Regions from separate parts of the Planococcus alpniumensis genome, predicted to be linked through region 2. Evidence: riboswitches for the same ligand, from Rfam matches in the RefSeq annotation. Region 2 holds a riboswitch; each other region holds the start of a gene.
What was found. A riboswitch is a leader RNA that binds a small molecule or an ion and turns the genes downstream of it on or off. The one in region 2 is predicted to bind S-adenosylmethionine.

Region 1 (4,751 bases), 590 kb from region 2:
GAAGGCGTTCAAGTCGAGTTCGCCTTCAGCAAGTGCCAAGTTCGGGGCCACATAATCCGAGAAGGTGATGATGTCGAGTTCGATGCCTTCTTTAGCGGCTTTGTCGCCGACATAATCCCAAATCGTCGTGTCCGATCCACTGATGCCAAGTGTTACTTTCGTGGTTTCGCCTGCTGAGCTATCGTCTCCACATGCGCCGAGAAGCGCGGCGATGCCTGCTGTTGCTAAAAGAGCTGTAATTTTTTTCATGATGAAATCCTCCAATGGTTTTTTTGAGTGATTGTGCTGATGAATAAATCGCTTGATTGAATTTAATTGATGTGAATAAAAGGACTTAGCTCCGGCGTACTCTGCGGGACATGAGGTTGCCGAGCGATTGGACGCCCTGCACAAGGACGACCAGAATCGCGACAGTCAAGAGCATGACCAATGTGTCGAAGCGCTGATAGCCGTAAGTGATGGCCAAGTCGCCGAGTCCGCCGCCTCCAATCGCGCCAGCCATGGCGGATGCGCCGATCAGGCCGACGATAGCGATGGTCAATGCCAGGACAAGCGAGCTGAGCGCTTCCGGGATAAGGAAGCGGAAAATAATCTGGCCGGGAGAAGCGCCCATCGCCTGAGCTGCTTCGATGACGCCTTTATCGACTTCAAGCAATGAGTTTTCGATGAGGCGGGCGATATACGGCCCTGCGTAAAACACCAATGGAACGATGGCTGCGGCCGTGCCGATCGATGTGCCGACAATGACGCGCGTCAATGGAATGATGGCGACCATTAAGATGATGAATGGAATCGAACGGAAGATATTGATGACGATGTTCAATACGTTAAATACAGCTTCATTTTCAAGCAGATGGCCCTTTCTCGTGACGACCAGCAAGATGCCAAGCGGCAAGCCGATGAAGAGCGAGAAAACGAATGATGCACCCGTCATGTAAAGGGTCTCCCATAAAGCTTCTAAAATTTGCGATTGATCAACCTGCATGTTGCTGCACCTCCTCTACTTGGATATTGTCGTTTCGGATTGAGGCGAGTGCCCGGTCGATTTCTACGAGTGCGCCGTCGAACTCGACAATCAAGTTGCCGTATGGAATGCCTTGGAGTTCTGTAATGTTACCGAACAGCACATTCAAATCGAGCTGGAATTCACGTGACACCCTCGACATGAATGGCTGCCCGACTGAATTCCCGGTAAACTGCACACGGTAAATCGGCCGTGTGCCGTCGTTGTGGCGAATCTGCTCAAGCAACGAATCCGGCAATTCATCGTTCATGACAGAACGGACGAAACGCTTTGTCGTCGCGTGCTGAGGATTGGTGAACACTTCAAACACGCTGCCTTGCTCAATGACGCGTCCTTCTTCAAGCACGGCTACTTTGTCGCAGATTTCCCGGATGACGCCCATTTCGTGTGTAATGAGCAAGATGGTGATATTGTATTCTTGATTGATGCGGCGCAGCAGATCCAGTATGGACTGAGTCGTCTGCGGGTCGAGCGCTGACGTTGCTTCATCGCATAGCAGTATGGACGGGTTTGTGGCGAGTGCCCGCGCAATGCCAATTCGCTGCTTTTGCCCGCCGGACAATTGATCCGGGTATTTTTTCGCTTGGTCGGCAAGCCCGACAAATTCCAATAGTTCCGCCACTTTCCGGTCGACTTCCGCTTTCGGAGTCTTTGCCAGGAGTAGCGGCATCGCGATATTATGATGCACTGTTTTCGAGTTCAGCAAATTGAAATGCTGGAAGATCATGCCGATGTCTTTTCTTGTATCGCGGATTTTGCGTGCGCTTAAAGTGGAAATATCTTCTCCGTGGATGAGCACGCGTCCTGTTGATGGGCGCTCGAGCAAATTCACCGTGCGGATCAACGAGCTTTTTCCTGCGCCGCTGAACCCGATGACGCCGTAAATTTCTCCGGTTTCGACGGTCAAGTCAATGCCATTGAGCGCATGGACTTGCTGCTTGCCGGATACATAAGTTTTCTTGACTGCTTCAAATTGAATCATGGTGTCCCTCCTGTGGCTGCAAATAACGATTCGAATGAGTGCGAACGAACACTTTCTTGAAATAACAACAAAAAGCCCTCTTTTTTCTTATGCGCAAGAAAAAAGAGGGCTTCAAAATATGAAACCATCTCATTCTCATCTTCCAAATGCTAGAGCATTTGCAGGAATTAGCACAGTTTTCGCTGGTTTGCGAATCTGCTGCCGAAACGTCATAGGGCCTGTCCCTCGGTTTCTCTGGATAAGAAAGTGATGTAAGCTATTCAATTCGTGATTCCTACTCTATTTTGAAATAGCGAAAAAGTCAACAGCTTTCACGTAATTTTTTTTCGGTAGATGAGCTACTTATAGTAGTTAAAATTTTTAGAAAAATATCCTTGACTTTAGCCAGGGCTGTCCTCTATACTTTTCCACAAGCAAAAAAATAACTGAATACTCTTATCACGAGAGGCGGAGGGAATAGGCCCTACGATGCCCGGCAACCAACAGGCTCATGTCTGGAAAGGTGCTAAATCCTACAGCGCGCATTTGCGTCGCTGAAAGATAAGAGGAGGCAAATCCGTATATAACGGCCCTCTTCTTTCTGAAGAGGGTCTTTTTGTGTCCTCCTCAAACCGAAAAACTATTACAAAAACAGGAGGAATTGACAATGACAAACTTCAAACCAGAAACTCTTCTATTACACGGCGGCCAAGAGCCGGATCCAGTGACAGGCGCTCGCGGCGTACCGGTCCATAAAACGACTTCTTATGTATTCAAAGATACCGAACACGCACAAAACCTATTCGGCCTGAAAGAAGCGGGCAATATCTACTCGCGTATCATGAACCCGACAGTCGATGTGTTCGAACAGCGCGTCGCACTTCTTGAAGGCGGCACTGCTGCAGTAGCTTTATCATCAGGAATGGCAGCCATTGCATTCTCAGTATTGAATATAGCTGAAGCGGGAGACGAAATTGTTGCCGACAGCAATTTATATGGAGGAACCTATAATCTATTCGCCAACACATTGCCGCGCTATGGCATTAACGTAAAATTCGTCGATGCCACGGACCCTGAAAATTTCCGTGCAGCGATTACGGACAAGACGAAAGCCTTGTTCGGTGAAATTATCGGAAATCCAAGTTTGAACGTGTTCGACGTCGAGCGGGTAGCTAATATCGCACACGAAAATGGCGTACCGCTTTTGATCGATAATACCTTCGCGTCGCCTTTCGTCAGCAACCCGATCGAATTTGGTGCAGATGTAGTCATCCATTCAGCCACGAAATGGATCGGCGGGCACGGAACGACAATCGGCGGCGTAGCGGTCGATGCCGGACGCTTCAACTGGGACAATCCGCGCTTCCCGAATTATACGGAGCCGGATGAATCCTATCACGGCATCCGTTTCGGAATCGATGTACCGGAAGCGGCATTCGCGACGAAATTACGCGTCCAGCTGTTGCGCGATTTCGGTCCATCGCTCAGTGCGGACAGCGCCCACGCACTGCTTCAGGGACTTGAAACTTTGCATCTGCGGATTCCACGCCACGCGACGAACGCACAGAAGGTCGCGGAATATTTGAAAGACCATCCGCAAGTCGAGTGGGTCAATTACCTCGGATTGGAAGGACATCCATCCAAGACACTTGCTGATAAATACTTGAAAGACAGCTATGGTTCGATCGTCAACTTCGGCATCAAAGGCGGACGGGAAGCCGGCCGCAAAGTGATCGATGGCGTTAATTTATGGTCGCACGTGGCGAATGTCGGCGATGCCAAATCATTGATTATCCACCCGGCGTCAACAACACACCAGCAATTGACAGCAGAAGAGTTGAAAAACAGCGGCGTAACGGAAGAGTTGATCCGGTTGTCTGTAGGATTGGAAAACCACGAAGATTTAATCGCTGATTTGGAGCAAGCGATCCAAGCGGCAGTACTCGAGAACGCGTAAGGAGGGAATCGGATGACGACAGTATCCATCGGCCAGCTAAAACTTGAATCAGGTCAACTATTGCGCGAAGTGGAATTGGCGTATGAACGCGTCGGAGAAAGTTCTGCGCCGGCGATTCTGGTTTGCCACGCGCTGACGGGCGATCAATATGCAGTGGGAACTGCAGATCAACCGGGCTGGTGGTCAGGGCTGATCGGCCCAGGAAAAGCGGTGGATACCGGGCAGTTCCAAGTCATCACGTTCAATGTACTCGGCGGCTGCAGCGGTTCGACCGGCCCGCTTTCGATCAACCCGGAAACCGGTGAACCTTACCGCGCGTCATTTCCTGAACTGACCATCCGGGATATGGTGAGAGCGGAGCGGAAAGCTCTGGAGCTGCTAGGCATCAACCATTTGGCAGCGGTGATCGGCGGTTCTCTCGGCGGTATGAAAACCTTGGAATGGGCAAGCCTGTACCCTGAGTTTCTGGATACGGCGATTACACTCGCCGTAACGCCATATTACGGAGATTATGGTGTGGCGTTCAATCATATCGGGATCCAGGCGATCGAAAACGATCCCGAGTTCCAGTCAGGTGATTATCATCCGGAAACGAGGCTGAAAGGATTTGAAATCGCCCGCATGGCCGGCATGGTGACGTACCGGAGCAGCCAGTTATTCAATGGCCGCTTCGGCCGTGCACGCTGCGGAGAAGAATTTGAAGTTCAATCCTATTTGGATTACCAGGGGCGCAAATTGGCAGGGCGCTTTGACCCGAATAGCTATCTCGTTTTGCTGAAAGCCATGAATACACACGATGTGGAAGAAGT
Region 2 (4,751 bases):
GAGCTTGAACACTACGGATGCAATTTGAATGATTCCTTATGGTCAGCGAAAATCCTGATGGAGAACCCGGAGTTGATCAAGAAAGTGCATGCGGATTATTTCCAGGCGGGGGCGGATTGCGCCATTACAGCCAGTTACCAGGCGACCATCGAAGGCTACCAAGAAAGAGGGCTGACAGAATCACAAGCGATCGCATTGATCACAAAGTCTGTCGAGTTGGCAACACAAGCGCGAGATGAATTTTGGGACGAGGCAGCGAACCAATCAGGCAGGCCAAAGCCTTTAGTGGCAGCATCGGTCGGCCCGTACGGCGCGTTTTTATCGGACGGCTCTGAATACCGCGGCGGCTATGCGATCGGGGAAGAGCAATTGGCCGAATTTCACAGAGAGCGCATCCGGGTGCTGGTGGAAGCAGGGGCGGATCTGTTAGCTTGTGAAACTTTGCCGTGCCTCACGGAAGCGAAAGCGATCGTAAGCGTGCTGGAAGAATTTCCGCAAGTATCTGCCTGGTTCACGTTCAGTGCGAAAGATGAGTTCCATATCAGTGACGGGGAGCGGATCGCGGATTGTGCAAAATGGCTCGAGGAACGACCGCAAGTGGCGGCAATCGGCATTAATTGCACAGCGCCGCAGTTTATCGAGTCCTTAATCCAGGAAGTGAAAAGCGCGTCTTCCAAACCGGTCATCGTCTATCCGAATTCCGGCGCCACTTACGACCCGGTAAGCAAAACCTGGAGCGAAGAACCGTCGGCTGGTGCATTTTTAGCCAATTCGCAAGCCTGGCATAAAGCGGGAGCTGACATCATCGGCGGCTGTTGCAGCACGACCCCAGGAGATATTGCAACGATCGCCAACTGGGCCCGCCAAGGGAAGGCTTCCGAAGTTTAAAGCAGCCTGTGGTGCGAGTGATCGTCCATTTTATAAAACCTAGTTGACAAGTAGGTTTTAAATATAGTCTAATGTGAATAAGCTTTTTTACGCAGTACGTCACATTAGAGGCAGCAAGTCGGCCTCCTTACTTTTAAAACAGCTAAAGGAGGGTTTGCATGAACGAACAATATCCTGTCATTCAAGGGGCGGAAGCTTTCTTTTTGAAAGGACATAGCACCGGCATCCTATTATGCCACGGTTTTCTCGGCACGCCGCAAAGCGTCAGAGAATTAGGCGAAGCACTCGGCAAACAAGGCTATACGGTTTCCTGTCCGCGGCTGCCGGGCCATGGCACACATTTCAAGGATCTGGAACAGTTCTCTTACGGCGACTGGTTCGCGAGTATCGAGCAGGCTTATGTAGAACTCAAGCAGTCATGCACATCGGTCTTTGTCATCGGACAATCGATGGGCGGCACCTTGAGCTTGGATCTGGCCAGCTGCCATCCTGAAATCGAGGGTCTCGTGTTGATCAACCCAGCGATCGATATTCCGCAGTTTGAAACCTACCGCACGAAGCCGGCCCATGATTATGTCACAGAAGATGCGCCCGATATTAAAAAAGCGGATGCGGTAGAAATCACTTATGGGCAAGCGCCGGTCAAGGCGTATCAACAATTGCTCGGCTATATGGATGCTGTCCGCGCAAAACTCGGCGAAGTCCGCTGCCCGGTCGTTTGTTTCCAGTCGCTTGAAGATCATGTTGTGCCGCCAGCTAACACCGATTATATTCTTGGCAAAATCGGTTCAGAAAACGCGTCCAAATATGAACTCCATGATTCCTATCACATCGCTTCCATGGACCATGAATTAGATTTCATCGTCGCCAAATCTCTTGAATGGATTGCACAGGCTAATGTCTTGCCGGCTGGCGGGCAAGGGTAAATCAAATCGTGTTTCATTTCCATGTAAATAAATTCAATTTATTCAAAATAATGTTGACAAGCCAGATCAAGGGCCGTAACATGAACTTTACAATTTAATCATCTTATCGAGATTGACTGAGGGACTGGCCCTGGGACGTCAAAGCAGCAGACCGCCACGCGGCACTGTGCTAATTCCTTGTACCGTGTGTACAGAGATAAGAGAGGCGATCGAACGTGTGAAACTGCTCCTCTTCTTGTCAAAAAGAAGAAGGGGTTTTTTATTACGTTAAAACCAAGTAAACAGGTAAGATAAATTATTTTTGATGAAGGAGGTGCCTTCAGTGGACAAATGGTTTTCGAAATACCGTCGGAGCTTGAGCGGCAGATTGGCGCATCAACACTTCGGCGCTTCATTGAAAATCTGGGAACTTGGATAGGCTTTTAGGCAGTTGCATACATACTCGAGGCATCATCATTTTTTCAATTATAAGGAGGAACATCGTGAAAAATTTTATCTTTTTAGTTATCACTTTAATTGCACTTATCGGATTGGCCGGCTGTTCCGGCGGGGAAGCAAGTCCATCAACTTCCGGCGGAAATTCAGAGCCTGTAGAAGGCGGGGAACTGAACGTGGCGATCAGCGCGGATCCGAACACATTGGACTGGATGTATACGGGCGAAAGTGCCGCGCGCAAAATCGGCTGGCATATTTATGAAGGTTTGTTTGCCTTGAACCAGGATTTCGAAGCTGCGCCGCTGCTCGCTGAAGATTACGAAGTGAGCGAAGATGGAAAAACCTACACCATCACCTTGCGCGAAGGCGTGACTTTCCATAACGGGGAACCAGTAACGGCAGAAGATGCCAAAGCGTCCATCGAACGGTGGCTGAAAGTATCATCTGTCGGCAAGATCACCAACGACCACGTTGAGTCCGTGGAAGCAGACGACTCGCAATTGACCATTCAATTGAACAAAGCCTATAGCTCTTTACTTTCCGACTTAGCTGCCCCGAAATCGGCCGCTGTCATCTTGCCGAAAGCGGTCGCTGAAGCAGCCGGCGAAAAGCCGCTCGACCATGACCAATATATCGGCACTGGGCCATTCCAGTTTGATTCGTGGAAGCGCGGCGACGAAATCGTGCTTTCCAAATACGATGACTACGCATCAAGAACCGATGAGACAAGCGGTTTGACGGGCGAGAAAAAAACGTATGTGGATTCGGTTCATTTCAAAATCGTCAAAGACCCTCAAGTGGTCGTCAATGGCTTGAAAACCGGACTTTATGATTTTGGGGATGAAGTTCCGCTCGATTTGTACGAAGTGATCGAAAGCACGCCGAACATTGAACCGGGCACAGCCACTAATGGCTATACGGTGTTGACGCCGGATAAATCGGAAGCGCCGTTCGATGACCTGCAAGTGCGCCAGGCATTGAACGCGGCACTCGATAAAGAAGCGATTGCCAAAGCGACATACGGCAACGAGGAATTTTATGAGTTGGACGGCGCGTTGTTCACGCCGAACCAAACCGCCCTGTATTCGGAAGAAAACACAGAAGGCTTCCTGTCTTACGATGTGGAAGAAGCGAAACGCCTATTGGCAGAAAGCAGCTACGACGGCGAGCCGATCAAGATCATCTTCTCAAGCGATTCCAACGACTATAAGAAAATTGCCGAGATCGCTGAACAGCAGCTTGAAGCAGCCGGCTTTGCGGTCGAACTGGAATCTTACGAATGGGCAACATACCTTGAGAAATGGGGAGAGGCTTCCAATTGGGATCTAGTTGTCGTCGGATGGTCCCCGTTCTTCTCGCCGAACCAGGCAGGCATGTTGAGCCAGGATTCGAACAGCAGCGGGTGGTATAACAGCGAGAAATGGCAGGAGCAAATCGCCCAGTGGGCACAAGCGGAATCCGAGGAAGAGCGACAGCAGATCCTCGCCGGCTTGAACGAAACGCTCTACGAAGAATTGCCGTTTGAAAAAGTGACGAACATCTCGAACTTGAATGCGCGCACAACCGATCTCCACGACTATAGCGAATGGTACGGCCCGCGCTTCTGGAATACGTATAAAACCAATTAACAACGAGCCATCAAACAGGATAACTAAGAGAAGAAAATCGTCAGGAACGATGCTGGCGATTTTCTTCCTTTTATGGAGAAGGGGGAACACGCAATGCTGAACTATACGATTCGCCGGCTGTTGTCGGTGATTCCCGTCATGCTGGTCGTCAGCGTTATCGTCTTTATGATCGTGCATCTGACGCCCGGCAACCCGGCGTTCCTCATTTTAGGGGAAGACAGTTCACCGGAAGCAATTGCTGATTTGGAGCGTGAACTGGGCTTGGACCAAGCGCTTTATGTCCAATTCTTCAATTGGTTTTCACAAGTCATCACAGGGGATCTTGGAACCTCCGTTTATTCTTCGCAATCGGTGACCTCGCTGATTGCTGAGAACTTCGGACCGACCTTCAGCTTGATGGCGCTGTCGACGGTGATTTTGCTCGTTATCGCCATTCCGGTGGCGATCCTCATCGTCGCGTTGCGCAAAACCGTTTTGGATCCGATTTTCACATCGGTTTCCTTGTTCGGCGTATCGGTCCCGGAATTCTGGCTCGCGACGCTATTGGTGCTCGGCTTCGGCGTTGCGCTGCCGATCTTTCCGGTGGCCGGCTATGTGCCGTTTGCGGAAGGGGCGGATGTATGGCTTCACCATATTTTGCTGCCATCGTTTGTGCTGGCAATCGTCGAAGTGGGCATCATCGCGCGTATGCTGCGCGACAGCATGCTCGATTCGGTCAATCAGGATTACATCAAAACGGCGCGCGCGAAAGGCGTAAAGGAACGTGAAGTATTGATGCGCCACGTCTTCGTCAATGCCTTGATCCCGACGACCACGGTGCTCGGCGCTACAGTGGCCGGCTTGCTCGGCGGCACGGTCATCATCGAGACTTTGT
Region 3 (4,751 bases), 2.2 Mb from region 2:
GCCTCCTAAGCCTCCTCAGTATCTACGAAACCTTTGTGCTCAACTCTCACTGCGTTCGAGCATCGCAGAAAACCCGTTTGCTCTAACATCTACCTGGCAGATGCGTCGCAAATGAATGTTCTCAGCTAAGCTTCGCTCATTCATTCCTTGCGGGGGCTCGGTTGTCTCGTCGCTTACGCTGCTCCACTGGAAAGATAAGGTCGGCCTACGGGAGACATTATCTTTGCGAAAGTAATGCGCAACATTAGTGAGCAGAAGGGGTTACGAGCGAACAATTTTCCAAATACTTAAATAGGTCTTTGATTTTGAATGTCGAAAAGATGGTCCGATTTTAATTTATACCGACTTATTAAACTTCTTCAACACTCTGAGAATGGGAAGGAAAAACCTTTTCCTTTTTTTGTTTAAGACATGCACGAAGAGGAGTTATATAATTTTTGTATAAAGTGTTTCTTCTGAGAGCAACAGAAACGGTGAGATTTAATTAGCATTTAAGGTTTTTCCTTCGTTCAATACACAATACCGGATGGGAATGGAGACGGCGACTCCTGCGGAAATAGCACGAGCTGAAGACCCTGGACTGAGCGCAGCGAAGGAAGCGGCTGAAGCCGTGTCCTGGCAGCTGGCACCGCGACGTCCTGTCGCGCCAGCTGCATGACCCACATCCTGTGGGCCCGAAAGCGTCCGTCGAAATGGACATCCGATTTTTCATACAAGAAAGTCACATTTTCAATTCAATTTTCACTAACTCCCTTCCAGTCGACTGCTCCGGGGCATTTTGATATGCTTGATTTACAAGACAGGAGGAGATTTGATGATCCAGTATTACGCTTACCCGAAATGCTCGACCTGCCAAAAAGGCAAGAAATGGCTTGAGGCAAATGATGCGGAGTTCGACTATATCGATATCTCGCAAAATCCGCCTTCCGCGGCACAGCTGAAAGAGATCCACCAAACGAGCGGCATCGAGCTGAAGAAGTTTTTCAATACGAGCGGCAAAAAATACCGTGAACTCGAACTGAAGGAAAAGCTGCCGGAAATGTCAGCAGATGAGCAATACAAATTGCTAGCATCAGACGGCATGCTCATCAAACGCCCGCTTGCATGGGACGGCTCTCAGGCGACACTTGGCTTCAAGGAAGAGGCTTACGGAAATACATGGAGCTGACAAGTTTGTCATCTTGTTTTTCATCCTTGGTTGTGGCAAACTAAAATTGAGTCAATTACATATTTGGAGGGGTTTGGATGAGCACACCACAAGAGCTTCGCTATTCAAAAGAACACGAATGGGTCAAAGTCGAAGACGGCAAAGCACGTATCGGCATTACTCATTTCGCGCAAGATGAACTTGGAGACATCGTATTTGTCGAGCTTCCGCAAGTCGGCGACGAGCTGAAAAAAGACGAGCCATTCGGCAGCGTCGAATCCGTTAAAACAGTATCGGAATTGTATGCGCCAATCAGCGGGAAAATCGTCGAAGTCAATTCTGAGCTTGAAGACAGCCCGGAATTCGTCAACGAATCACCTTATGAAAAAGCGTGGATGGTCGTTGTGGAAGCCCCTTCCGAAGATGAGGTCAATGCATTGATGTCAGCTGACGAATATAAAGAAATGACAAACGAGTAAGTTCTGAAAGCGCCTCTTTATGGCGCTTTTTTTCATATAAGGTTTTCTGGGGGGATACGTATGGAGAAAGTGATAGTGGTTGAAGGGATCAGCGACAAAACCCGGATAGCGCCATTGATTGCAGAACCCGTGACGATTCTTTGCACAAATGGTACAGTGAGTGCTACAAGACTCGAGGAAATGCTGCTGCCTTTTGAAGGGCAGGATATCATCATCCTGGTCGATGCGGACGCTTCAGGCGATAAATTGCGCAAGCTCATCAAGCGTGAGTTTCCGGAAGCCCGCCATTTCCATGTCGACCGAAGTTATAAAGAGGTGGCGACGACGCCGCTGCGGAAGCTGATCGATGTGCTCATCGCAGCAGATGTACGGGTCTTAAATCCAGTAGCAGGGAATGACTAGCATGAATGAATGGACACATAAAGAATGGCTGAAGGAAAAAAACACACAGCCTGTTTCAGCTTATTATCTGTATACGCCGATGTGCGGCACGTGCCAAGTGGCCAGCAAGATGCTCGGCGTGGTGGAAGAGCTTTTGCCAGACCTTCCAATGGGCAAAGCCAATTTGAATTATGTACAGGAAGTGGCGGAGCTTTATGAAGTGGAAAGTGTGCCGTGCCTGTTGATTTCACAGAATGGCAAAGTGACAGACAAGGTTTATGCTTTCCAGTCGGTGCCGTATTTGTACGAGAAATTGAAAACGGTTGACGAATACAGCCAGCCATGATAAATTTAATTTCTGAAATTAACTTAATAGCGTAGCTCTTATAAAGAGAGGTGGAGGGAAGTGCCCGATGAAGCCCGGCAACCGTCATGAAAATGAAATGGTGCCAAGTCACTCAAAGTGAAAACTTTGAAAGATGAGAGAACGGTTTATTGTGTTTACACATGTGCCTTTCTGCTTATCTGAGCAGGAAGGCTTTTTTATTAGCAAAAGATTTAGGAGAGTGCCCAATCATGATTGAGTTAAAAGGATTGACAAAAGTTTTTGATACTGGCAAAGCGCGCTTGACGGCTGTCGACCATGTCGACTTAACGGTGCCGGTCGGTGAAATTTTTGGCATTATCGGCTATAGCGGAGCGGGGAAAAGTACCTTGATCCGCCTGCTAAATGGTTTGGAAAAACCGAGCGAAGGCTCCGTTGAAATCAACGGCCAGAACATCACGGCGATTTCGGGGCCGAAACTCCGCAAAGCCCGCCAAAAGGTCAGCATGATTTTCCAGCATTTCAATTTGCTGTGGTCGCGGACCGTCCGCGAGAACATTGAATTCCCGCTTGAGATTGCAGGAGTCGGGAAAGAGGAGCGGCGCAAGCGTTCTGCAGAGCTGATCGAACTGGTTGGCCTCGAAGGACGCGAAAGCGCATATCCAGCCCAGCTTTCCGGCGGTCAGAAGCAGCGCGTCGGCATTGCCCGTGCGCTGGCGAATGACCCGGAAGTGCTTTTGTGCGATGAAGCGACATCGGCTCTTGATCCGCAAACGACCGATGCGATTTTGGAATTATTGGTCGACATTAACAAGCGCCTCGGCTTGACGATTGTTTTGATCACGCACGAAATGCACGTCATCCGCAAGATCTGCCATCGCGTGGCAGTGATGGAAGGCGGACGCGTCGTTGAACTTGGCGAAGTGCTGCATGTCTTCCAGCATCCGAAGGAAACGATCACGAAGCGCTTTGTTGCCCAAGTAACCGAGACGGAAGATTCAGCAGAGACCGTCCGCCATCTGCGCGAGCAATATCCGGAAGGGCAATTGGTCAAGTTGATATTCGTCGGGGACCAGGCAGAGCAGCCGATCCTGACTCAGCTGATCCGGGAATATAAAGTGGAAGTCAATATTGTCCACGGCAACATCTCCCATACCCAACGGGGTGCTTATGGAACGCTCATCCTTCAACTGAAGGGCACTGCAGATGAAATAAACAAAGCTTTAGCTTTCCTCGGTGCACATGATGTACAGACGGAGGTGATGGGCAATGCTTGAGACCTTATTCCCGAACGTAGATTGGGCGGATATGTGGGAAGCAACACTCGAAACCATTTATATGACGGCCATGTCCACGTTTTTCACATTTGTTATTGGTTTGGTCCTGGGGATCGTCTTATTCCTTACCGCACCGAACCAGTTATGGGCAAACAAAATCGTCAACTGGCTGACGGGTGCTTTCGTTAATATTTTCCGTTCGATTCCCTTCATTATTTTAATTATTTTGCTGATTCCGTTTACGAAATTTTTGATCGGCAGCATTCGCGGACCGAACGCTGCGCTTCCGGCATTGATCATCGGGGCAGCTCCTTTCTATGCCCGCATGGTGCTTATTGCGTTAAAGGAAATCGACAAAGGCGTCATCGAAGCTGCCCGGTCGATGGGAGCGACGACTTGGACGATCATTCGCAAAGTATTGCTTCCTGAATCCAAGCCGGCATTGATTTCTGGGATTACGGTGACAGCTATCGCATTGGTGGGCTACACCGCAATGGCTGGCATTATCGGCGCAGGAGGGCTAGGGACCCTTGCCTTCCTGGACGGTTTCCAAAGAAGCCGAGAAGACGTCACCTTGATGGCGACGATTGCGATTCTGGTCATTGTATTCATTGTCCAATTTATCGGTGATTACTTAACTAGAAAAGCAGACAAGCGTTAAATTTCGCACCGTCATGGAATTACTGGAGAAAATAGGGCTTTTTAGTCCAAAAAAATAAAAACTACATTTAATAGAAGAAAAGGGGAAATTTGTAATGAAAAAATTAGTATTTGGTTCATTTGCAGCAGTATTGGCATTATCCGCTTGCGGGGCAGAGGAAGAAAACAACAGCGGCGCATCAGAAGGAGAAACGAGCACATTGACAGTTGGGGCTTCGAACGTTCCGCATGCTGAAATCCTTGAACAGGCTAAACCGATTTTGGAGGAACAGGGCATCGAGTTGGATATTCAGACATACCAAGATTACATCTTGCCAAACCAAGACTTGGAATCAGGCGATTTGGATGCAAACTATTTCCAACATACGCCTTACCTGGAATCGCAAATTGCTGATCATGGCTATGACTTTGTAAGTGCTGGCGGCATTCACATCGAGCCGATCGGCGTTTATTCTCAAGACTACTCGTCTCTTGAAGATTTG
Region 4 (4,751 bases), 2.2 Mb from region 2:
GCAAGTCATTTCCTGCTGCCAATCGCAGCAGCTCAGCGGCTGTTTTATCGTACTCGAAAAATTGTTCGCGGTGCACAGAATCATCTGCTGCTTGTGTCCCATGTCCTGGCAGATCGCCCATATAGACGTGAAACCCACTCCTGCGCCATTTCTCGATTTGCCATGCATAGCGCTTATGCTCCTCGTATGCACTATGGATCAACACGATAACGCCTTTTGCATCGCCTTCCGCTTGCCATTTCCACATAATCCGCGCCTCCCCTATACAGCTTGATCGATTGACCTTTTCCGTTGTTTTGATACGATTAGAACTAATTACATCTTATCAATGATAAAGGAGCTTTGCCATGATCTATCCATATAAAGACAAATCACCAAAGATTGACAAATCGGTATTCATTGCTGATTATGCGACCGTCACAGGAGATGTGACGATCGGCGAGAACTCCTCTGTATGGTTCAACACAGTCATCCGCGGCGACGTCGCACCGACTGTCATCGGGAAAAATACCAATATCCAAGATTTGTCGATGCTCCACCAAAGTCCGGACAACCCGCTCATCTTAGAAGACGATGTCACTATCGGCCACCAAGTGACGCTTCACAGCTGCAAAATTAGAAAAGGCGCTCTGATCGGCATGGGCTCAATCATTTTGGATGGTGCAGAAATTGGCGAAGGAGCATTTATCGGCGCAGGAAGCCTTGTGGCACAAGGAAAGAAAATCCCGCCGGGCACATTGGCATTCGGGCGCCCAGCAAAAGTAGTGCGTGAACTGAACGAAGCAGACAAAAAGGATATGGAACGCATCGTCCGGGAGTACGCAGAAAAAGCAGCTTATTATAAATCACTTCAATAGAAAAAGCAGGCGGAAAATATCCGCCTGCTTTTTATTATGCGTTAGCCTGTTGTTTCAAAGCATCCGCTTTGTCTGTGCGTTCCCACGGAAGGTCGACATCCGTACGGCCGAAATGGCCATAAGCCGCTGTCTGTTTGTAGATCGGGCGACGCAAATCGAGCATCTTGATGATGCCGGCTGGGCGCAAGTCGAAGTTTGCGCGTACGAGTTCGATGAATTTGTCTTCGCTGACTTTCCCAGTGCCGAACGTATCGACAGCAATCGACACCGGATGTGCTACGCCGATTGCATAAGCGAGCTGTACTTCACATTTGTCGGCAAGCCCAGAAGCGACGATATTCTTCGCCACATAGCGTGCTGCATAGGCACCCGAACGGTCGACTTTCGTCGCGTCTTTACCGGAGAATGCCCCACCGCCGTGTCGTGCATAACCGCCGTACGTATCGACGATGATCTTGCGGCCTGTAAGCCCTGCATCTCCTTGAGGCCCGCCGATGACGAAGCGTCCTGTCGGGTTGATGAAGTATTTGGTTTCAGCGTCTAGCAGTTCAGCCGGCACGACTTCATTGATGACATATTCTTTCAAGTTGCGCTGGATTTGCTCTAGGCTGACTTCTGGATGGTGCTGTGTCGAAATGACGATCGTATCGACACGCACTGGTTTATTGTTCTCATCATATTCAATCGTTACTTGCGTTTTGCCATCAGGACGCAAATACGGCAAGATTTCTTCTTTGCGCACTTCTGCCAAGCGGCGTGCGAGCTTGTGCGCCAGGCTGATTGGCAATGGCATCAATTCTTCTGTTTCGTTTGACGCATAACCGAACATCAAGCCTTGGTCGCCTGCTCCGATCTCATCCAATTCTTTATCGGTCATCTGGCCTTCACGCGCTTCGAGTGCCACGTTGACGCCTGCAGCGATATCTGCCGACTGCTCATCGATCGCTGTCAACACTGCGCTTGTCTCGGAATCGAATCCGTATTTCGCGCGTGTATAGCCGATTTCTTTAACGGTCTGGCGGACTACTTTCGGAATGTCTACATATGTGGATGTCGTGATTTCGCCGGCAACAAGGACGAGCCCTGTCGTTACGGTCGTTTCGCATGCGACACGCGCATTCGGGTCTTCTGTTAGGATCGCATCCAGGATTGCGTCTGAAATCTGGTCGCAAATCTTATCCGGATGGCCCTCTGTTACTGATTCTGATGTGAATAATCGACGGTTTGTCAAAAAAAGTTCCTCCTTATATCCTGCGAGATTGCTCTCGAAATTGATACGGTACTCGTTTTCCCATGTCAAGTCCGTTTCCGTTTATAGGAATTGAACTTCCAGCTTTTTCAGCCTGCACACGAGGATTAAGGGCATTCCATAAAAAAATCCCTTCACTCATCCATTAGTAATGAGGAAAGGAATAATCATCATAAGCACCTTTCACTCTTATCGTCCAAGGCATTCGCCTTGCTTCAGGTTGGGCACCATCGCTGCAATTGCAGCAGGTTGCCGGGTTTCATTGGGCCTGCACCCTCCACCAGCTCGGAATAAGAGTATCCGTTCAATTTCCCATCATACGGAATGCAACAAGCACTGTCAACGTTTTTACCGGAAACGATTGTCAGACTTTTAAGCATGCATCTTTTTCTACTATTGAAAGAACACAAATCATGAACATTGACAGATTTCTAGTTATTAGTATAGACTAATCGCGTCAATGTGTTATACTAATGTTCGAATATAGATCTTCCCCATTCATTTGGGAATAAACGAAAAGGAAGGTACATATATATGACTTCAGTGAACCTAGCAAATGATTTGAAAGAGCTTTTGAACGGCTCGAATATCAATATGCAATTATCCGTTCCACAATTGGTGGAAGCTGCAACATCCCACGGGGAGGCAGTATTGACGCGTGAAGGCGCGGTCAAAGCGGAAACCGGCAAATACACGGGCCGTTCGCCTAAAGACAAGTATATGGTAGAAGAGGCGATTTCGAAAGATAAAATTGACTGGGGCAGCGTCAACCGCCCAATCTCCGCTGAAATCTTTGAAAACCTATATGCTAAAGTCCTTAATCATTTGAAAGAAAAAGACGCTTTGTATGTCTTCAAAGGTTTTGCCGGTGCAGATCCTGAGTCCCGTCTGGCGATTCAGACGATCAACGAATATGCATGGCATAACCTGTTTGCCCATCAATTGTTCATCCGCCCGACTGCGGAAGAACTGAAGGCGCATGAAGCTGAATTCACTGTTGTTTACGCCCCGACTTTCCACGCAGATCCTGCAGTGGACGGAACGGATTCCGAAACATTCATCATCGTTTCGATGGAAAAGAAAATCATCTTGATCGGCGGTACAGAATACGCAGGCGAAATGAAGAAATCCATCTTCTCGATCATGAACTACATCCTTCCTGAAAAAGGCATCCTGCCGATGCACTGCTCGGCGAACGTCGGCAAAAACGATGACGTTGCCTTGTTCTTCGGCCTTTCCGGTACAGGGAAAACGACTTTGTCGGCTGACGAAGACCGCAAATTGATCGGCGACGATGAGCACGGCTGGTCCGATAACGGCGTCTTCAACATCGAAGGCGGCTGCTATGCAAAAACGATCAACTTGTCACGTGCTAACGAACCGCAAATCTTCGATGCCATCCGTTTCGGCTCTGTTCTTGAAAACGTCGTCGTTGACAAAGACACGCGCATCTCGGATTACGACGACGGATCATTGACAGAAAACACGCGTGCAGCGTACCCGATCGATGCTATCGATAATATCGTTGTCCCTTCTGTTGCAGGCCACCCGAAAACGATTGTCTTTTTGACTGCGGACGCATTCGGCGTATTGCCTCCAATCAGCAAATTGACGAAAGAACAAGCGATGTATCATTTCCTTAGCGGCTATACATCGAAACTTGCCGGCACAGAACGCGGCGTCACTTCACCGGAAGCGACATTCTCGACATGCTTCGGCTCACCATTCCTTCCGCTTCACGCGACTGTCTATGCAGAAATGCTCGGCGATAAAATTGATGAGCACGGCGCAGACGTCTACCTAGTAAACACGGGATGGACTGGCGGAGTATACGGCGTCGGAAGCCGCATGAAACTGTCATACACTCGCACAATGGTCCGCGCAGCGATCCGCGGCGACTTGAACGGCGTGGAAATGGAACACGAATCCGTCTTCGGCTTGAACATGCCAAAAGAAATCCCAGGCGTGCCGACTGAAGTATTGAACCCGCGCAATGCATGGGCTGATAAAGAAGCTTATGACCAAAAATCACAGGAATTGGCGAAGAAATTCAAAGACAACTTTGAAAAATTCGGCACTGTGGATGCTGGCATCAGCCAAAAAGGCGGGCCTACCCATAATTAATCCAATCAAAAAGGACCAAGAGAAATGCATTATTTCTCTTGATCCTTTTTTGTGTTTATTTAACTACTGATCGCCTTGGCTAAGCCTCTGCTTTATCATGGCCAGGCTTGACTATGCCCTGTCACGCTTTTCCTGCTCTTTCATCCATACCGTCAAGGCCTTCGCAGTCTTGCGATTTGCCGTAGGAGGGAAAAAATGTGTGTACTCCGGGAAATACCACGTTTCACACGGCTGATGGTTGAGCTGTAACGCTTCTTCCAACAAGAAGGCTTGCTGAGGCGAAACATTGTCGTCTTTCAAGCCATGGATAATCAAGTAAGCAGCATCGCTCTCTCCGATGCGCATCAAGGGATTGCGTTCTTCAAATGCCGGAAGCGCCGTATTCGGCGTGCCGCCGTAAAGACGCTTCATCATGCGGCGCATATCCAGCCGCTCTTTATACGTCAGCACCGTATCCGTGACGCCTGCCCATGTGACGACGGAGCAAATATCGCTTCTCAGCACAGCAGTCCACAGCGCCA

Region 1: another riboswitch for S-adenosylmethionine. It lies ahead of G3255_RS14540 (O-acetylhomoserine aminocarboxypropyltransferase/cysteine synthase family protein); the one in region 2 lies ahead of G3255_RS17620 (ABC transporter substrate-binding protein).
Region 3: another riboswitch for S-adenosylmethionine. It lies ahead of G3255_RS06220 (methionine ABC transporter ATP-binding protein); the one in region 2 lies ahead of G3255_RS17620 (ABC transporter substrate-binding protein).
Region 4: another riboswitch for S-adenosylmethionine. It lies ahead of metK (methionine adenosyltransferase); the one in region 2 lies ahead of G3255_RS17620 (ABC transporter substrate-binding protein).

Annotation. Positions count from the first base shown of each region.
Region 1 covers NZ_JAAMTH010000001.1:2,877,983-2,882,733, reverse strand. The annotation lists gene G3255_RS14555 (MetQ/NlpA family ABC transporter substrate-binding protein) at 1-249, opposite strand, end outside; gene G3255_RS14550 (methionine ABC transporter permease) at 335-985, opposite strand; gene G3255_RS14545 (methionine ABC transporter ATP-binding protein) at 975-2,006, opposite strand; SAM riboswitch class I at 2,139-2,251, opposite strand; SAM riboswitch class I at 2,439-2,553, shown strand; gene G3255_RS14540 (O-acetylhomoserine aminocarboxypropyltransferase/cysteine synthase family protein) at 2,653-3,942, shown strand; gene metX (homoserine O-acetyltransferase MetX) at 3,955-4,751, shown strand, end outside.
Region 2 covers NZ_JAAMTH010000001.1:3,468,958-3,473,708, reverse strand. The annotation lists gene mmuM (homocysteine S-methyltransferase) at 1-888, shown strand, start outside; gene G3255_RS17625 (alpha/beta hydrolase) at 1,047-1,814, shown strand; SAM riboswitch class I at 1,915-2,017, shown strand; gene G3255_RS17620 (ABC transporter substrate-binding protein) at 2,297-3,877, shown strand; gene G3255_RS17615 (ABC transporter permease) at 3,971-4,751, shown strand, end outside.
Region 3 covers NZ_JAAMTH010000001.1:1,225,569-1,230,319, forward strand. The annotation lists gene G3255_RS06195 (hypothetical protein) at 510-656, opposite strand; gene G3255_RS06200 (arsenate reductase family protein) at 812-1,168, shown strand; gene gcvH (glycine cleavage system protein GcvH) at 1,246-1,626, shown strand; gene G3255_RS06210 (ribonuclease M5) at 1,687-2,028, shown strand; gene G3255_RS06215 (thioredoxin family protein) at 2,030-2,353, shown strand; SAM riboswitch class I at 2,389-2,493, shown strand; gene G3255_RS06220 (methionine ABC transporter ATP-binding protein) at 2,584-3,609, shown strand; gene G3255_RS06225 (methionine ABC transporter permease) at 3,602-4,270, shown strand; gene G3255_RS06230 (MetQ/NlpA family ABC transporter substrate-binding protein) at 4,365-4,751, shown strand, end outside.
Region 4 covers NZ_JAAMTH010000001.1:1,301,741-1,306,491, reverse strand. The annotation lists gene G3255_RS06700 (alpha/beta hydrolase) at 1-247, opposite strand, end outside; gene G3255_RS06695 (gamma carbonic anhydrase) at 348-857, shown strand; gene metK (methionine adenosyltransferase) at 892-2,088, opposite strand; SAM riboswitch class I at 2,293-2,403, opposite strand; gene pckA (phosphoenolpyruvate carboxykinase (ATP)) at 2,641-4,230, shown strand; gene G3255_RS06680 (alpha/beta hydrolase family protein) at 4,342-4,751, opposite strand, start outside.